DNA from 3 places in the Collibacillus ludicampi genome. Region 1 is predicted to be linked to each of the others. Evidence: predicted binding sites of a transcription regulator. Region 1 holds the regulator's gene; each other region holds the start of a gene.
The links. The regulator Rex, encoded in region 1, represses fermentation and respiration genes when NADH is low (regulators of the CRP and FNR family bind a similar motif). The targets are predictions, from matches to a motif close to TTGTGAAATATTTCACAA.
Positions count from the first base shown of each region.

Region 2: a site for Rex is predicted at 2,011-2,028, ahead of DNHGIG_RS10085 (ubiquinol oxidase subunit II). Genes of this name have one in related genera too.
Region 3: a site for Rex is predicted at 2,120-2,137, ahead of hcp (hydroxylamine reductase). Genes of this name have one in related genera too.

Region 1 covers NZ_BOQE01000001.1:3,729,307-3,733,862, reverse strand. Annotated here, with positions in the region: gene dinG (ATP-dependent DNA helicase DinG) at 1-1,482, shown strand, start outside; gene DNHGIG_RS18845 (redox-sensing transcriptional repressor Rex) at 1,552-2,178, shown strand; gene ku (non-homologous end joining protein Ku) at 2,283-3,134, shown strand; gene ligD (non-homologous end-joining DNA ligase) at 3,142-4,089, opposite strand; gene DNHGIG_RS18830 (pyruvate oxidase) at 4,212-4,556, shown strand, end outside.
Region 2 covers NZ_BOQE01000001.1:1,996,788-2,001,343, forward strand. Annotated here, with positions in the region: gene cyoC (cytochrome o ubiquinol oxidase subunit III) at 1-350, shown strand, start outside; gene DNHGIG_RS10075 (cytochrome o ubiquinol oxidase subunit IV) at 352-678, shown strand; gene DNHGIG_RS10080 (heme o synthase) at 705-1,634, shown strand; gene DNHGIG_RS10085 (ubiquinol oxidase subunit II) at 2,148-3,095, shown strand; gene qoxB (cytochrome aa3 quinol oxidase subunit I) at 3,121-4,556, shown strand, end outside.
Region 3 covers NZ_BOQE01000001.1:2,015,248-2,019,803, reverse strand. Annotated here, with positions in the region: gene DNHGIG_RS10185 (YheC/YheD family endospore coat-associated protein) at 1-321, opposite strand, end outside; gene DNHGIG_RS10180 (hemerythrin domain-containing protein) at 1,171-1,977, shown strand; gene hcp (hydroxylamine reductase) at 2,254-3,543, shown strand; gene DNHGIG_RS10170 (DUF2269 family protein) at 3,677-4,129, shown strand; gene DNHGIG_RS10165 (MBL fold metallo-hydrolase) at 4,071-4,556, opposite strand, start outside.

The DNA.
Region 1 (4,556 bases):
CTTGTCATCGATGAAGCCCATCATTTGGAAGATGAAGCCACACGCCATTTAGGGGACGAGGCGAATTATTTTCAATTGACAGGCGCGTTGAATCGTTTGGCGCGCGATCATAAAAACGGACTTCTCGTACAACTGCAAAAATATATTTTGTCTGAAGGAGAAGGAAGTATGTTTTCTTCCCTGCTCGGCCCGATCGAACGGATGCGCGAGCAGGTTTCGGTCGTGCGCACACATGTGGAGGAATTGTTTCGTCTCATTCATACCTTTACGTTACAGCATGCCTCAAATCAAGACGCGGGTCGTTTCGTTCTCCGCATCCGTGGAGAATTTGTAGAGAAAGAGGAATGGGAAGGAATTCTTTCCGCTTTCTCGAACTTTCAAACCGAAGTCACCACCTTGCGAAACACGATGAAAAAGTTGGAAGATCAGTTGGACGACTTGCCTACCGACGATTTAATTATAGGAATGGTTACCGATATTACGGGCCAAGTGAGAGAAGTGGATCGCCAGTGGTCAACGATGGCCAAATTTTTTAAAGGTGCAGGAGAGGAACAAAATGCGGTTCTATGGATTGAGGCGGAAGAGAAAAGCACAAGGCCCGTCGCTTATCTCTATACGGCGCCGATTCATGTAGGGCCTCTGTTACACGAGTTTCTTTATAATAAAAAAGAGTCGGTGGTTCTGACATCCGCCACGCTGACAGTGAATCAGACTTTCAAGTATGTGGCGGATCGTTTGGGTTTAACGGCGAGTGAGGAGAATGGCAGGCTCTTGACACTTGCTCTGGAATCGCCGTTTGATTATAAAAAACAGGCATTGTTGTGTGTTCCGTCCGATGTGATGCCAGTACGCGACGTTCCGGAAGAATCGTTTGTCGCCTCTTTGAGCGAGTCGATCACTGCGCTCGCCAGGATCTCGCAGGGAAGGATGCTGGTATTGTTTACATCGCACCGCATGTTACGCGATACGTATTTGTTGGTCAAGCCGAAGCTTGCGGAACACGGGATTCAGTTATACGCGCACGGAATCGACAGTTCTTCCAGACATCGCTTAGTGGCCGAATTCCAAAGGCATCCTCGCGCAGTTCTCTTTGGTGCAAACTCCTTTTGGGAAGGGGTGGATATTCCAGGTGAAGATTTGTCTTGTTTGGTCATCGTGCGTTTGCCTTTCTGGCCCCCGAACCACCCTGTAGTCGCCGCACGTACGGAAGCGCTGGAAGCGGCGGGAAAGAACGCATTTATGAGCTATTCGGTTCCTCAGGCGATCGTTCGATTCAAACAAGGGTTTGGCCGACTCATTCGCTCCAAACGAGATGTCGGGGCGATCGTCGTCTATGATCGGCGCATCATTGATGCTAGATATGGCAGGCATTTTATCCGTTCGCTTCCGGGGCCTTGGTTTTATCAAGGGACAGAGCGCGAAATCTGGAAAGTGATTTACAATTGGTTGAAGAAAAAAGAGGTCGAGTCTCACGAACATTAATTACAGATCAACAGGAATTACCTTTGTTATAAAGAAATATATAAAATAATAAAAAAGGGGGGGAATCATCTGCAACAAAAAAAAATCAAGATCTCTGAAGCTGTCGTTGGTAGATTACCTATTTATTTACGTTACTTACAACATTTGCAAGATATGAATATTAAAAAAGTTTCCTCTCATGAACTAGGGCAAAAGTTAGATATGAACCCGGCCCAAATTCGCAAAGACTTGGCTTATTTCGGCGAGTTTGGGAGGAAAGGGATTGGTTATGAAGTATCCTATTTAATATCGAAAATCAAAGAGATTTTAAAGATTAACCGGCATATAAATGTCGGCCTCGTCGGGGCGGGCCATCTTGGGATTGCATTGTCAAACTATAACCGATTCACCCGTGAAAAGCTGTCGATTGCCGCCATCTTCGACGCGGATCCAAACAAATGGGGGATGTCGGTTGGTCATCTGAAAGTACAACCGGTCTCCGAGTTACAGGAGACTGTCAAAGAGAAAGATATAAAAATGGGAATTATTACGGTACCTGCTACCGAAGCGCAGAAAGTCGTCGATCAATTGATCGCTGCAGGAGTTACTGCGATCTTAAACTTTGCTCCCGCAACGTTAAAGGTACCTTCACACGTCCATCTACGGAACGCGGATTTGACAACTGAATTACAATCACTCGCGTATTATGTGGATTAACAGACAGGCCACCCACCATCGGTTGGGAGTGGCCTGTTATTATTTTTCTCGTTCTCGCGCAAGATAAACGTACAAAACTACTTGATGAGAACGGGGGATCTTTCATGCATACGATGTGGAAAGGATCGATCTCTTTTGGGTTAGTGAATGTACCGATTAAGATGTATGCGGCTACCGAGAACAAAGATGTGACTTTCCGTTATCTTCATAAAGAATGCCATACACCGATCAAATATGTCCGCATGTGTCCAAATTGTAACCGAGAAGTCGAATGGGATGAGATCGTGAAAGGTTATGAATATCAGCCTGGGCAGTATATACTTTTTGAAGAAGAAGAGCTGAAGGAATTGGCGCCCGGAAAGGAGAAAACGATCAATATCGTTGAATTTGTTGATCTGAAAGAAATCGATCCTATTTTTTTTGACAAAAGTTATTATCTGGTATCCGATGAAACGGGCAATAAAGCTTACTCGCTTCTGCGGAATGCGATGCGGGAAACGGGCAAAATAGCGGTCGCCCGCATGACACTGAGAACCAAGCAGAATCTCTGTGTGATTCGCTGTTATGAAAACGTATTGGTTCTGGAATCGATTTTCTATCCGGATGAAGTGCGGTCTACCGCTTTGCTTCCGCAACTACCTGAAGTTTCGATTGAAGAAAAAGAGATGCAAATGGCGACTCAATTGATCGAACAATTATCCGTTCCTTTCGATCCGACAAAGTATACGGATGATTATCGTAATCGCCTTCTCGAAGCGAAGGTGCAAGGACAAGAAATCGAAGTGACTCCGGAACCCGCACAGGGGCGCGTGGTCGATCTGATGAAAGTGTTGCAAGAAAGTTTGCAACAAACGCGCGGACGTAAGCCTGAAGATCAATCCCAATGGCAAAAAGCGGTCGGCGATGAACAAGAAGGGAAGCAACCGCGCCGCAGGAGAAGGCGAGCGAATACATAAATACATCTTATTTTAATTGTCCCCTTATTTTACATTCCCGCACAGGTACTTCGATAAACCCTTGGATGGAAGGTTGACGTAGGGAACGACCTTCCTTCCATTCCGAATATTTTATTTTCACTGTAATAACCGGTTGAACCCAGAATGCATCCGAATATCTTTCCGGTTTGTTGACAAAAGGGCGTTCTTTGACGACGAGCGGTTTTAAGATTTCAGTCAGAGCTCTCCATTCCTCGCGAGATATCTTCCCGGTTCCCGTGTGGCCGATGTACCAGAGGTTTTCTTCATCGTCGTAGAGTCCTAACAAAACGGAATTGACAACTCCGCCGCTTAACGTGAAGCCGCCGATAACCGCATGGAGATCCCGATAATTTTTGATCTTCAGCCAAAGATCTTTCTTCTCTCCGATTACATAGGGAGAATCCGCTCTCTTAGCTACGATTCCTTCCATTCCGTGTTGCCGCATCACGTCGAACAGTTCTTTCCCATGATCATGAGACGAAACCAATTGCACATGAGGATGAGAGCGAATGATCTTCGACAGGATTTCGCTCCTTTCATGCAAAGGCAGACGGTTTAACCAATCACCGTCCTTATAAATGATATCGAAGATCATGTAAGTCACAGGCACGACTTTTTGCATGCGTTTCACTTTTTCCAGCTGGCGAATGCCGTCCCTTCGCATCACTTCATGGAAGGAGGGCTTACCGTCCGATCCAAGTGCGATGATTTCGCCATCCAAGATGACGGAATCAGCTTGACAGTATGATCGAACATCTAAGATTTCCGGAAAATGCATGGTTCGCTCATTCAATTTCCGGTTATACAGGCGGACTTCACGACCATCGAAATAGGTTAACACGCGGACACCATCCCATTTTATTTGTGCTATCCAGTTTTCCCCATTGGGGATGATTTCGCTGCTCACAGGCTCCATGGGTATGATCGGTTTCATTGTTCACCTCAGGCGGATAAGATTCATACAGCTTAGTTTAACCAATGAACGGGTCTTACTTTGTATCCTTTTCCCTCGCTTGTACAAAATATTGTTAGCTGATGAAAAAGGAGGAGAATGGGGTGTTTCGGAAAACTGCGGGGGAAGTACTCATCGATTTGTTAATTGAATGGGGCGTTGATCACATTTATGGAATGCCCGGGGATTCGATCAATTCCATCATCGAACCGCTCAGGAAGGCGCAGGACAAAATCAAATTCATCCAGGTTCGTCATGAGGAAGCGGGTGCTTTAGCAGCTGCTTCGTATGCCAAATTGACCGGGAAAATCGGTGTTTGCATGGCGATCGCCGGGCCTGGTGCGGTTCATTTGCTCAATGGTTTGTATGATGCAAAACTGGATCGGGTTCCTGTTTTAGCGATTACAGGGCAGGTTGAATCTGACTTATTAGGGACAGATTTTTTTCAG
Region 2 (4,556 bases), 1.7 Mb from region 1:
AAATGCGCCGGGGCAATGTAAAGCGGCTGATTGGCTGGCTCATCGTTACGGCACTTTTGGGTCTGGTGTTCGTCGGCCTTGAAATCGATGAGTTTGTCAAGATGGTTTCGGAAGGTGCAACCATGCAACGCAGTGCCTTCCTCTCCGCATTCTTTACATTGGTCGGTACGCACGGCTGCCACGTCACGTTGGGGCTTTTCTGGATGACCGCGATCATGTTCCAGCTTGCCCGTTATGGAATCAACGCGGTTACCCAAAGGAAAGTGTTTATCGCGTGTCTGTATTGGCACTTCCTTGATGTTGTATGGGTATTCCTGTTCACGGTTGTGTATCTGATGGGGGTGATGTAACATGGCGGGCGGACACAAACATGCCGCGCAAGCGAACCATCATGAATCACCGAAGATGTATATCATCGGGTATATTTTGTCGCTCGTATTAACCGTTGCCGCCTTCTGGCTGGTGTTGGCACATGTGATGAGCACCACTCTGCTGATCATCACGATTTTGGTGTTGGCGACCCTGCAAATTTTCGTGCAACTGTTCTTCTTCATGCATGTGACAGAAGGAGAGGGGCCCAATTACCATGGAATGGCCCTTATTCTCGGAGCAATTTTTATCATCACGATCGTCTTTGGCTCCCTTTGGATTATGTCGTTTAATGCGCAAGTCCAGTAAACCTTGTGTAGAAAGGGGTGTCGAGCATGTCCATGTCGCAAAGGGACGTGTTGCCGTCTGTTGAAAGCAGCCTGTCCCCTTCCAGCTCGATGCTTCAAACCATCCAAGCGTATATCGCATTGACAAAGCCAAGAATCCTCGTACTGATCGTCTTTACATCTCTCTGTGCAGCTTTTGTTGCACAGAGAGGCATTCCGGATCTGAGAGTCACCCTAGCTATGCTCGTCGGACTCTGGTTGTGTTCGGGCGGTTCGGCAGCCATCAATATGTGGTATGACCGAGATATCGATGCGATTATGAAACGGACATGCAAACGGCCGATCCCCGCCGGATTGGTCGAGCCAAAGGCGGCATTCTGGTTTGGCATCGCATTGGGGATTCTCTCCATCGTGATCTTTCTGGCGTTTGTCAACCCGCTTGCAGCTCTGCTGTCGTTCTTGGGATATGTCTATTACGCGGTCATATATACCATGTGGCTGAAAAGGAGCACCCCGCAGAATATCGTGATCGGTGGCGGAGCGGGCGCTGTGCCGGTTCTGATCGGTTGGGCATCCATAACAGGAAATCTCAGTCTCGCTCCTATCCTGATGTTCATGATCATTTTCCTGTGGACACCCCCTCATTCATGGGCACTTGCCTTGTACAAGAATGAGGAGTACACGCGTGCCGGTATCCCAATGATGCCTGTTGTCAGAGGGCCGCGTTCGACAAAACGCCAAAGCGTTGTGTATGCAGTCTTACTGCTCATCTGTTCTGTGGGCTTGTATTTTACAGGCGCTGTCGGAAAGCTCTATCTGATCGCTTCGATCGTGCTTGGCGTTGTATTCCTGGTCTACAATATATTCATGTGGCGGGAAAAGGACGACCAGTTCGTTTGGGCGAAACGGACTTTCTTCTTCTCTCTCTTTTACATGTTGCTGATTTTCATATTCATGGTTATCGGAATGGCTTTTTGACGACACCTCGCTTATGATTCAGCCGTTCATGCATGTATGGTTCTGTTTTAAACGTCTCTGTGGAGTAGATCTACAGGGACGTTTATTTTTTTTTCTTGGTGCCATCGAAATTCTTGACATTCACAGATACAGATCTTTAAAGCGCTTGTCAAAAAATTATAGGAATTTTGTTATGAAATGTTCACAGATCCAAAGGTGTTTCTCTGCTGGAGAGCGGTGATTCGTATATCAAGAACAAAATTCTTCTGAACTTCTAAGAATTTGCGATATAAGATCGTTCGAATGAAAAAGTCAAGAAAAACTTTTATGAACTTGATTCGGTCGAAATGACATAATTATGAATCCCTAGGGAACCTCCTTGATGGGGCAAATTTTCTCGTGATACTTTTCACATGTAATCATCATTTACGATCGTGCAGGGGAGGGGATGTGGGGTTTCAACCAAATGTACCGATCATTGGGTCAGGAGGATTCTCTAAAACGGGAGGAACATGAGAAAGGGGGAAAGGAGAAATGAAAAGGCTGCAACATGTTGCCACTCTATCCGTGATAGCAGTCATGACAGCTCTGTTTATCTCAGGATGCGGACCTGAATATATGGTACTTCATCCTGCGGGGCCGGTCGCGCGTACTGAGTTTGACTTGATCGTGCTTTCAACCATACTGGTCGCGATCGTCATCATCCCTGTCATGGCGATTCTCGCGTATATCGTCTATCGTTACAGGGATGTACCGGGAAATAAAGCGCCTTATATGCCGGAATGGGCTGACAGTAAAGTCCTTGAGGTCATCTGGTGGAGGATCCCGATCGTCATCATCGTGCTCCTCGCTGTACCGACGGCGAAAACGACATTCGCCTTGACCAAGCCGCCGGTGCAGGATGTAAAACCGGTTACCATTCAGGTGACATCCTTGAACTGGAAATGGTTATTTACTTATCCCGACCAAAAGGTAGCAACTGTCAATTATGTCGAAATCCCGGCGGGCGTTCCCGTCCAGTTTGTTTTAACCTCCGATTCGCCGATGAACTCGTTCTGGGTTCCGCAACTGGGCGGACAAGAGTACACGATGCCCGGCATGGCGATGAGGCTCTGGCTGCAAGCGGATAAACCGGGCGAGTATTTCGGAAGCGGCGCGAGCTTTACGGGTGAAGGTTTCGCTCATATGAGATTCAAAGTGGTTGCAAAGCCGCAGTCCGAGTTCAATGCATGGGTGGAGCAAGCAAAACAAACATCACCCGCCTTGACGAAAGACGGGTATGAAAAGCTGAAGCAACCCAATGTCTTAAACAACACCTTGACATACTCGTCATACCCACAAGGACTCTTTGAAGAAATCGTCGATAAAAACGGCGGGATCTATATGAACCATGATTTCATGGGCAATAAGCAAAAGGATCAAAGTGGGAACATGAATCATGATATGCAAAACCATCAGATGTTAGAGTCTATGAGTCACTAAAACGAAATAAGGAAGGGGGATATTCATGTCAAGCATAAAAGATTTCGCTTCCCATTTTTTTGTCACGGGTGATCCGCTGATTTACGGTTCGGATGTTGCCATCGTTTTAGTCAGTCTCGCGATCATCTTCGTGCTGACGTATTTCAAGAAATGGGGATGGTTGTGGCGTGAATGGTTGACCACAGTTGACCACAAGAAGATTGCCATCATGTATTTGATCGCTTCGCTGTTGATGCTTCTCCGCGGCGGTATTGACGCAATTCTGATGCGTATTCAGTTAGCATTCCCGAATATGCATTTTCTCCAGTCGGAGCATTATAACGAGATTTTCACCACGCACGGAACGATCATGATTCTGTTTATGGCGATGCCGTTCATGTTCGCCTTGTACAACGCTGTTGTTCCGCTCCAAATTGGCGCGCGGGATGTTGCGTTCCCCTATTTGAATGCGGTGAGTTTTTGGTTGTTCTTCTTCGGAGCATTGCTCCTCAACATATCGTTCGTAATCGGTGGTTCTCCAAATGCGGGTTGGACCGCTTATCCACCCTTATCAGGACTCGAATTTAACCCTGGACCTGGTGAAAACTTCTATCTGCTCGCCCTTTCGATTTCGGGGATCGGCAGTTTGGCGACAGGCATCAACTTCTTGGTGACGATCTTAAAAATGCGGGCACCGGGCATGAAATTGATGGACATGCCGCTCTTTACCTGGTCCGTGTTAGCATCTTGTGTCATCATCATCTTTGCGTTCCCTCCGCTGACCGTCGCACTTGCCTTGTTGCTCATTGACCGTCTGTTAGGTGCCCATTTCTTCACGATGGCCGCAGGCGGAAACCCGATGATGTATATCAACTTGTTCTGGATTTGGGGTCACCCGGAAGTCTATATCGTCCTCCTTCCGGCATTCGGTGTCTACTCTGAAGTTGTATCGACATTCTCGAAGAAGAAGATCTTCGGTTACAAATCCATGGTGGCTTCGATGATGATCATCAGTGTGGTCTCCTACTTCACATGGTTGCATCACTTCTTCACCATGGGAGCTGGGGCGGATGTGAACACATTCTTCGCGATTGCCACGATGTTGATCGGTATTCCGACAGGTGTGAAGATCTTTAACTGGATATTCACCATGTTTAGGGGACGCATCCGCTTGACTCAGGCCATGTTATGGACGATCGCCTTTATTCCTTGTTTCGCGATCGGCGGTGCGACAGGTGTCATGCTCGCGATTGCCCCTGCGGACTATCAATATCACAACAGTTACTTCTTGATCGGGCACTTCCACCAAGCTTTGATCGGTGGTGTGGTATTCGGTTATCTTGCCGGTCTCTATTATTGGTGGCCGAAAATGTTCGGTTTCAAACTGGATGAACGTTTGGGCGTATGGGCATTCTGGTTCTGGCAAATCGGTTTCTATGTCTGCTTTATGCCGCAATACGCGCTCGGCTTCATGGGGATGAC
Region 3 (4,556 bases), 1.7 Mb from region 1:
TCGTCCACCCGTATACTTGAGAATGGATCGTTTGAAATTGATGTAATCGGGATCAGTTTCAAGAGAACGTAACGGAATTCGATCGTAAACCACATGCGGGAATGGGACAAAAGATTCAATCCATGTGTTGCCTTGAAAGGAGTACGCACGTAGTTTTCCGTTTGTGTTGCCCAGATCTTGAGGAAAAAAAACGTAACAACCAATTCCTAATGAGTATGCAGCCTTATGGATCGCTTCAAAGAACGAGGTCTGTAAACCGAAAGGACGGTCTTTACTTTCATCCCCCTGCCATACAGAGAGGATCCCGAGAATCGGTTTCATGGAGGAACACCTCTCACAAAAGTCTTGTTATTCATTGTTATGCGAAACTCATTGCATGATTGATTCTCATATGAAGTTTTGAACAGCTAAATATTCATTTTCAAAGATGCGTACGGTAAGGGAGTTATCTATGGGGAGGATCGTTTCATTCAGTCTACACATAAGCAGCCTAAACCTTTAACGTGAGGTTGAGGCTGCTTCAAAATGAGTGCTTGGGTGGGTGTATCGCTTTGCGCTTGGGTTCGATGAAGGTCGTCATTGAGGCATATGCTTTGCGCTCATGCTCCGTGGAGGTCGTCTTGCATGGAATAATAAACAAATGTTGCAAGACGACCTCCAAGGTCGCTATTATGCGCAAAGCATATGGCCTCTTGAACGGTTTAAGGAAGCGGAACGACCTTCAACTCACCTCTGCGCTGCAAAGCGATACAACCCACCCAAAAGATACTCCGTTGCATTAGGCAGCTTAAATCTCTCTTCCCACACAAGAAACTTATCATCTTCTGATGGCGCCGTCGCTTGCGGCATGGAGGGCTACATTGAAAGTTGATTGTGATTTATATCACAACTCGGATGATTTCCCCACTCTATTATGAATGTACAAAGCTTCCGATTCGGTTCGCGTATCGAGTACTGCCTTCACAGTCAGTACTTTTTGAACTTGTATCAGGGCAATAACAACCTTTTGACACTCCTGGGAATCACTCGCGATAGGTTAAATTATCAATGTTTATTATGGAGGAAAACTGATAATACGATGCCTTTCATACCCATGCGTGTAGTCAACATTCGGGTTGAAGCCGAATCGAAAGCCAGAAAACCATCGACACGCTTCAAAGGAGGATTCAGATGAAAGTCTATCATTTAAACTTTACGGAATCGTTTATCCGACCCGTGTTGGATAACGGGGTGTCAAAAGTGGTTCAATTCTCCTTTTCGAAAGGGAAGGTTCTGGAGAAACATAAGACATCCAGTGATATTTTGGTATTCGTGCTGCAGGGTAAAATCCGATTCAAGGCAAACGAAGAAGTGATCCTACAATCTGGCGATATGGTAAGCCTCGAAAAACATGTAGAGCACTCGATCGAAGCGATCGAGGAAAGTCTGGTGGTGCTGGTACTCACCCCGAGTCCAGTATCCAATCAGGAAATAGGAAGCGAACCAAGAAAAAGTGTTGAGAACAGTTCGAACGCGAAAGCGGCTGTCTCCCCGCAATTATGGTCGTTTGTCGAAGAACATGCGGAACTGCTGGAAGTGTTAGACCGGACGGCAGGCGGTTATCATGCTGAAACCTACGACCTAGCAGACAAAATGGTTCATGAAGAGCTTAACAAACATTTTCGTTACGAAGAGGAAATCTTATTTCCGCTTTTGGGGAAATATATCGGGACAAATGCAGGCCCGATCGCGGTCATGCTTTCCGAACACAAGATCATCCGGGACAACCACGAGACCTTTCGGAAGCGTCTTCAAGATTTGAAAAATCATAAGGGCAGTGAGTCCGACGTAGTACAGGCGTTCAAGCCGTTGGAAAGTGTATTACGGGCACATATCATGAAAGAAGACAACGTATTATTCCCTATGGCGAGCAGTGTCATGTCGGAAGAGGATAAAAATGAGGTCGCTCGCAAAGTGAATGAGGAAAAACAATTGTAAATTATATCTTTTCTCGAAAAACAATCATGTTCCGACCGGGTGTCAATAGACTCCACAAACAATAGAATCAATAGCCTCAAAAAAGAGCCTGGTTCAATCACTTTTTTGAAACAGGCTCTTTCTTTGCTGAATTTTGTCTAGTTTGTGAAACAGATCACAAAGTGTGATTCTTATCACACCAGAACCACTGATTTCAAAGAATAATGGATATAGACACAGAGATAAAACAAGAGGAGTTACATCCAAAAGAATTATTAGGATAAGGAGGCCATATCCGTGTTTTGTTATCAATGTGAGCAAACAGCGATTGGCGGTTGCAAAGTTGTCGGCGTATGTGGGAAAAATGAAGATCTGGCAAGCATACAAGATACGATTATATTTGCTCTTAAAGGAATCGCTGCATATGCAACGCATGCAAGGGAATTGGGATACACGGATCCCGAAGTTGATGCGATTACACATGAGGCTTTATACTTCACATTAACAAATGTAAACTTTAATTTACAAGAGCATATTGATATGGCCATGAAAGTGGGTTCAGCCGCAATCAAAGTGATGGATTTGCTGGATCGTGCACATACAGAACGGTTTGGTATCCCTCAGCCTATTACTGTCACGCAAAATAAAATCGAAGGGAAATGTATCGTCGTAACCGGTCATAATTTATTTGCCTTAGAAGAATTGCTGAAACAAACGGAAGGCAAAGGCATCAATATTTATACTCACTCGGAGATGCTGCCTGCCCACGGGTATCCGGAATTGAAAAAATATCCTCATTTAAAGGGCAACATCGGGAAGGCATGGCATGATCAACGAAGATTGTTTGAAGAATTCCCCGGTGCCATATTGGCAACCACCAATTGCGTGATGCCGATAAAAGGAACCTACTCCGACCGATTCTTCTCCTATGAAGTAGCAGGTTTGGAAGGCGTGACGAAAATCGAAAATAATGATTTCACTCCACTCATCGAAAAAGCTTTGCAATTGCCATCGGCAAATATCGACTCGGATCAGACGCTGGTCACCGGCTATCACCACCAAACGGTGATCGGTTTGGCACCGGAAATTATCTCGGCCGTAAAAGAAGGCAAGATTCGAAGATTCTTTGTGATCGCCGGTTGTGACGCTCCCGGACGGGGTGGTAATTATTATCGGGAATTAGCTACGTTGCTTCCTAATGATACGGTCATTTTAACCACTTCCTGCGGGAAATTTCGTTTTAACGACATTGATTTTGGAACCGTAGGAGATACGGGTATCCCGAGATATATCGATTTGGGGCAATGCAATAACTCCATTTCCACTGTAAAGATTGCCCGTGCGTTGGCTGACGCTTTCCAATGTGAAATCAACGAGTTGCCCGTCAGCATTGTATTGTCTTGGTTTGAACAGAAAGCCATTGCCATATTACTTGGATTATTCAGCATAGGAATCAAAGATATACGAATTGGTCCGAAAGCTCCGGAATTTTTAACACCAGGTGTGTTAAACTTCTTGCAAGAAACATTTAATCTTAAGCTCATCGGAGACGCTCAAGAAGATTTGGCTGAGATGCTTGCCATGTAACTTTCTCTGTACCTAATGAACGGAATGACGGTGCACCATTTTTGTGGATGTGTCCGACGATGAAGCGATCGGTCTCCTCCGCAATACAATGGTGCACTCTTTTCGAAAGAGAATTGGAATTCGAGGGATATAAATGAACGGTATACATGTCTTGTTTACTCTCCATATTGTTTCTGCCGTAATTGGCATTGGACCCATTTTTATCTACCCGTTTCTCATTGGTTCTGCGAAGACAGTTTCTCAGCTTCGGTTTGTTTTCCGGATCATTACGAAAATCAATATTTTTCATTCCATAGGAAGCACGACTTTAATTGGAAGTGGAGTTTGGCTGATGATTGAATTGAATACAGGTTTTCATATGATGTGGTTAAATCTCTCTCTATTGCTTACAGCACTCCTGAGTGTGATTGTCTTCCTTTTTGTTGCCCCCTGTACAAAAAAAATGAGAGAAATTCTTAAAAACGCAGAAGGTGAAGAAATTCCCCAAGCGTATTATGAAGTGAAGAAACGATGGAATGCATGTCAGTCTATTTTGTATACGGATATATTGTTGATTCTGATTTTGATGGCGACCAAACAATTGTAGAGCCAATCTTCAGTATATAAAGTCCTGCCGGATCCAATCGGAGTCGGTTCCACTCGGCACGCAGGCGCGCCAGTGCTTCCTGTGGCGTTTCATCCCCCAAACGAAACGTTCCGTAATGCATAGGGATAAAATATTTCGCTCCGACATCGAGATACGCGCGAACCGCCTGTTCCGGGTTCACATGCTGTACCGACAGCAACCATTCCGGTTCGTAAGCACCGATCGGCATCAACGCATAGTCGATCTCATATCGCTGGCCAATCTCGCGAAACCCTCGAAAATATCCGCTATCACCGGCGAAATAGACAGTTTGCTCCCCTTCGATGACGAACCCTCCCCAAAGGGATGTGTTCGTATCATTCAAGGTGCGTTTCGACCAGTGTTGTGCAGGAACGAAGTGAAAGAGAATGTCTCCCATCCGGTAATG